Linked DNA regions of Tardiphaga sp. 709. The protein of the gene in region 2 binds, or shares a complex with, the protein of the main gene of each other region. Links are inferred from orthologs where the notes say so. Each region holds a gene or a part of one and is shown on either strand. Other genes may lie near its edges.

Region 1 (2,727 bases), 1.1 Mb from region 2 along the record:
GATCCGCCGGCCGTGGCGGCAGCGCGCGCCGACATGATCCGCGATACCGAGGACGAGTATCGCCGGCTGCTTTACGTCGCGATGACGCGCGCGGCCGATCGCCTGATCGTTGGCGGCTGCATGCCCGGCAACCGCAACGAAGTGCGGCCGCTGTCCTGGTACGACCTGATTCAGAAGGGCCTGGAAAACTCCGGGCTGCAGATGCAGAGCGTTCCGCCGCCGGACGGCGTGGTGAAACGCTATACGCGCGTGGAAGACGTGACACCGGCGCTTGGTGCGATGGCACCTGTCGCAGCGGGTGCGCCGATCGTGCTGCCGGCCTGGATGCGCGGCAAGGTCGGCGACCAGCCGCGCCGCGAAAGCCTGCTGCGGCCATCGGATGCCGACGACGATAACGACGGCCGCGGGCAGAGCTCGGGCGAATCCGAACGGCTGCGTCAACTGGCTCTGCAGCGCGGCAATCTCGTGCATCGCCTGTTGCAATCGCTGCCCGACATCGCCGCCGAGAAGCGTCGCGAGACCGCGCTGAATTTCCTCGCCCGCAACGCTAATGACTGGAGCGATCTCGACCGCGTGGCGCTGACCACGCAGGTGCTGTCGCTGATCGGCGATCCGCGCCTCGCGGAACTGTTTGCCCCCGGCAGTCGCGCCGAGGTGGCGGTGGCCGGACGACTGACGCGGAAGGATGGGACGCCCGTGCTGGTGTCGGGCCAGATCGACCGGCTGGTCCTGACCAAAACCGAGATCCGGATCGTCGATTACAAGACCAACCACAACCCGCCGCGCAGACTGATCGAGGCGCCCAAGGCCTATATCCGGCAGCTGGCGCTGTATCGCGGCGTGCTCGCCAAGTTATACCCAGACCGGCCGATCCGGGCTGCCCTGCTCTGGACGGAAACGCTTGAAATGATGGAGATTTCCGGTGCTGCGCTGGACGCGGAGCTGGCCGCCATCATCTCACTGTGACCAACCTTGACCCGGCAAGGGGGCGTTCATAGGTTGGATGCATCATTCCAGCGCGCGAATCTTCCAGCGCGCCCTTCATTGAACAGGACGAGGATACGACAATGGCCGTTGGCAAGGTGACAGACGCCGATTTCGAAGCAGAAGTGCTCAAGGCGACCGGGCCGGTCGTGATCGACTTCTGGGCCGAATGGTGCGGTCCGTGCCGCATGATCGCGCCGGCGCTCGACGAAATCTCTGCTGCCATGGGCGAAAAGGTCACCATCCTGAAGCTCAATGTCGATGAGAACCCGAAGACCGCGTCGAAGTATGGCGTGATGTCGATCCCGACGCTGATGATCTTCAAGGGCGGCGAAATGGCCTCGCGCCAGGTCGGCGCCGCGCCGAAGGCGAAGCTGCAGCAGTGGATCAGCGCTGCGGTCTGATCGGCGCCGCCGCTATATCTGAGAATTCGAACGGCCGGTGATTTTTTCACCGGCCTTTTTTTGTGTGATGGAGCGAGATCTTCTCAGACGTCGTCCCCGCGAAGGCGGGGACCCATAACCACGATCAGTGTGTTTGAAACGGCAGAGCCGTGACTACAGCATTTCAACTATACTCTCGGCGTGTATGGATCCCCGCCTTCGCGGGGATGACAGTCGAGAGGGTGTACCGTCTCGTCTACCTGATCCACCCCGTCGCCAGCGCGCTGGCCCATTCGGGTCGCTCGTTCTGCAGCGCCAACTCCGCCATCGCCTGATGATCGTAAGGCACCTGACGAAACGTCACCTGCCAGCGGCCTGAGCTCGAATCCAGAATCGCGTAGCAGGCATCCGGTGTGCCGACTTCCAGCGTGTGCGGATAGGGCGTGACGTCGCGATAGCCGGGACCGCCGACACTGCCGGGATTGACGATCATGCGGCCGTCGCGGAGCCGCACCGACCGCGCGATGTGGGTGTGAGCGCAGAGAATCAGCGATTGGGCGATGCCCTTGGCCTTCTCCTCGATGGTTTCGATCGCGGCCATATGCACGATGCCCTCGGGGGTCACCGCTTCCATCCAGTAGGTGTTGTCGTCATCGGGCGTCGCGTGAACGAGATAGACTTCTTCGCGATAGATCGTGCTGAAGGGCAGCGCGCGCAGCCAGTCCATCTGCTCTGGTTCTAGCTGGCTGTGTGCCAGCCGATCGGACGGCCACATGTCGTCAAGCTTGTAGTCGGTGATGTAACGATCATGATTGCCGCGGACATTGGTGGCATTGAGGCCCATCATGATGTCCACCGCACGGCGCGCATCGAGCGCACCGCTGGCCATATCACCAAGATTGACGATGTCGGTGATGCCTTGAGTACGGATATCGGCGACAACCGCCTCAAGGGCAAAGTGATTGCCGTGAACGTCGGCAATGGCAGCGAAGCGCATCGAACCTCCCTAAAATCAAGCAAGGATCAATCAGAGATCACTTGTATCGATGCGATTCTATGCAGGGAGCGTGCCGTTCTCGGCAAGCACATGGCCGGCCAGATAGAGCGAGCCTGCAATCAGGATCCGCGGCGGCACCTCATAGGCCAGCCTGGTGAGAGATTGCAGCGCATCCGCGACGCTCGGCGCCGTCTCGACGCGCATGCCGAGACTCCGCGCGGCATCGGCCAGCGCATCCGGTGCCATGGCGCCGTCGCGGCCGGGGATTTTCACCGCGATGATATGCCGGGTCTGGCCAGCAAAATTCGCCAGAAAGCCCGTCGCGTCCTTGTTGGCCATCATGCCCGCGATGACCACCAGCGG
Region 2 (2,934 bases):
AAGGCGCGGATCCAGTTTTCCTGCCGCTGCTGAACGGCGGCACCGCTGCCATCCTGTTCTGCTTCTCCTGCCTCTATCTTGCGACGTCAGGCGGAGGCCCGATCAGCCTCGACGCGATAATGCGCAAGAAGAGCTAAGCTCGACATCACGGCAATAAAAAAGGGCGCTCACCGCAAGGTGGGCGCCCTTCGCTTTTAGCAACGCGGTCTAGTCCGCGGTCTTCAATTCCAGCGGCACCGCGGCAGCGTATTTCGAGTTCTGCAAGACCAAGGACGTGCGGACGTTGCGGACATGCGGTGCAGCCGTGAGATGACCGACGAAATCCTGAAAAGTCGCCATATCAGGCGCCACACATTTCAGGATGAAGTCGATCTCGCCCGACAGCATCCAGCATTCCCGCACCAACGGCTCCTTGCGGACGAAATCCTCGAACGCCTTGAGATCGGCATCGGCCTGGCTCGACAGGTGGACCGAGGCGAACACCGTAACGTCGAAACCGAGCAATCGGGGATCCAGCAACCCGCGGTAGCCCTGGATGTACCCGGCCTCTTCCAGGGTCCGGACCCGGCGCAGGCAAGGCGGCGGCGAGATGCCAACGCGCTTGGCAAGTTCCACATTGGTGATTCGGCCGTCGGCCTGGATTTCGCTGAGAATTTTGAGGTCGATGTCGTCTAGGCTTTTCGGCACGCGGCGCGGATCCTGGCTGGTATTCAAAGAAACCGTTTGGACTCTCTTAGCGCAGGAGCCGCAACCTGCGCAATTTTATTGCGCGTGCATCGCAGAAATTAAGTGTCTCCGGGGGAAAAATTGCCGGGACGAATTGCAATTCTTGCATGGCTCGCCAGATATTCTAGACTAGCAGACAACAGTTTCGACGCCGCAGCGATGCGTTCGCCGGCACATTTCGCCTCAGCAATGACCAATTTCCCTTCAGAAAGGGACTCGACCATGGCCGCCCCCATCCATGCCAAAGTCGTCATCATCGGCTCAGGCCCGGCTGGCTACACTGCCGCTATCTACGCCGCACGCGCGATGCTCGAGCCCGTCCTGATCCAGGGGATCCAGCCCGGCGGCCAGCTCACCATCACCACGGATGTCGAAAACTATCCGGGCTTCGCCGACGTCATCCAGGGTCCCTGGCTGATGGAGCAGATGGAGAAACAGGCGCATCATGTCGGCACCAAGATCGTCACCGATCTGGTCAGTGACATGGATCTGAGCCAGCGTCCGTTCCGCCTGACCTGCGACAGCGGCGATGTCTATCTCGCCGAAACCGTGATCCTGGCCACCGGCGCGCAGGCGCGCTGGCTCGGCATCCCGTCGGAAGAGAAATTCCAGGGCGGCGGCGTATCCGCCTGCGCCACCTGCGACGGATTCTTCTATCGCAACAAGGAAGTGATCGTGGTCGGCGGCGGCAACACGGCCGTCGAGGAAGCTTTGTTCCTGACCAATTTCGCCTCGCAGGTCACCATCGTGCATCGCCGCGACCATTTCCGTGCCGAACGCATCCTGCAGGAGCGATTGTTCAAGCACCCGAAGATCAAGGTGGTCTGGGACTCGGCGCTCGACGAGATCTGCGGCACCGAAGGCCCGGCCAAGGTCACCCATGTTCGCCTGAAGAACGTCAAGACCGGCGCCATCACCCAGGTGCCAGCCGACGGCGTCTTCATTGCCATCGGCCACGCGCCCGCGACCGAACTCATCAAGGGCCAGATCAAGCTGAAGCCCTCGGGCTATGTCGAAGTGGCTCCGAATTCCACCGCAACCTCGATGCCCGGCGTCTTCGCCGCCGGCGACGTGGCGGACGAAACCTATCGGCAGGCGGTCACCGCCGCGGGCATGGGCTGCATGGCCGCCCTCGAAGCTGAGCGCTATCTCGCCGCGCATGCTCATGACCGCGCAGCGGCCGAATGATGATCAAACGAACCCGCGACGGATTTACAGATATGGACTGGGACAAGCTGAAGGTGTTTCACGCGGCAGCGGAAGCGGGGAGCTTCACGCATGCAGGCGAGCAACTGGGCCTGTCGCAATCGGCAGTCTCACGACAGGTGAGCGCGCTGGAGCAGGAGCTGGCGGTCTCGCTGTTCCATCGCCACGCCCGCGGCCTGATCCTTACCGAACAGGGCGACCTGCTGTTCCGCACCGCCCATGATGTGTTCATGCAGCTCCAGGCGGCCCGCGCGAAGCTGACCGACAGCCGCGAGCGGCCGAGCGGCGACCTCAAGGTGACCACAACCCCGGGCGTCGGCATCAACTGGCTGATCCCACGCCTTGGCGAGTTCACCGCGCTCTATCCGGAAATCCGCATTTCGCTGATCGTCACCGACGAGGAACTCGACCTGTCGATGCGCGAGGCCGATGTGGCCATCCGCACCCGCAAGCCGACCCAGCCGGACCTGATCCAGCGCAAGCTGTTCGCCATGGGATTCCACGCTTATTGCTCGCCGGAATATATCAAGCATTTCGGCACCCCGCGCACCCTCGACGAACTCGACGGGCACCGCATCATCATGCTCAGCGACGCCCAGGTGTCCCCGCACCTGCAAAATCGCAGCTGGCTGATCGATGCCGGGCGCAACGGCTCCGGCCCGCGCGAACCCTACTTCAAGGTCAACAACATTCTGGGCTTGATGCGCGCCTGCCAGCAGGGCTTGGGCATTGCAGCATTGCCGGACTACCTGGTCGAAGAAAACGATCGCCTGGTTCAGCTCTTCAGCGAGTCGGACTCGATTCAACTCGACACTTATTTTGTCTATCCCGAAGAGTTGAAGACGGTGGCCCGTGTGCAGGTGTTCCGCGACTTCATCGTCAGCAAGGCACAGCGCTGGCCGTCCTAACCCGCAATATTTCAGGGCAGATATGCCCACGCTTCCCAGCATGTCAGACATGCCAAGTGATGCGTTGCTGCATGCCACCTTCAGGGATCATACT

What was found. Proteins that work in one complex are often made in the same cells at the same time.
Region 1: the proteins of trxB (region 2) and trxA are in contact, whole or in part, in a crystal structure (PDB 1F6M), measured with the Escherichia coli proteins. The link is inferred for Tardiphaga sp. 709 from one-to-one orthologs.

The regions. Positions count from the first base shown.
Region 1 is NZ_CP135529.1:3,738,903-3,741,629, reverse strand. Bases 27-2,727 are described here. They hold trxA (thioredoxin), read left to right. Parts: upstream 27-1,067; coding sequence 1,068-1,388; downstream 1,389-2,727. Other genes in these bases: RSO67_RS18320 (folylpolyglutamate synthase/dihydrofolate synthase family protein), read right to left, coding at 2,422-2,727; RSO67_RS18325 (metallophosphoesterase family protein), read right to left, coding at 1,624-2,364; addA (double-strand break repair helicase AddA), read left to right, coding at 27-966. Outside these bases: more of addA, read left to right, coding at 1-26. UniProt on the Escherichia coli protein: Participates in various redox reactions through the reversible oxidation of its active center dithiol to a disulfide and catalyzes dithiol-disulfide exchange reactions.
Region 2 is NZ_CP135529.1:2,665,731-2,668,664, forward strand. Bases 24-2,931 are described here. They hold trxB (thioredoxin-disulfide reductase), read left to right. Parts: upstream 24-948; coding sequence 949-1,914; downstream 1,915-2,931. Other genes in these bases: RSO67_RS13140 (DoxX family protein), read left to right, coding at 24-137; RSO67_RS13145 (Lrp/AsnC family transcriptional regulator), read right to left, coding at 208-687; RSO67_RS13155 (LysR family transcriptional regulator), read left to right, coding at 1,947-2,840. Outside these bases: more of RSO67_RS13140, read left to right, coding at 1-23.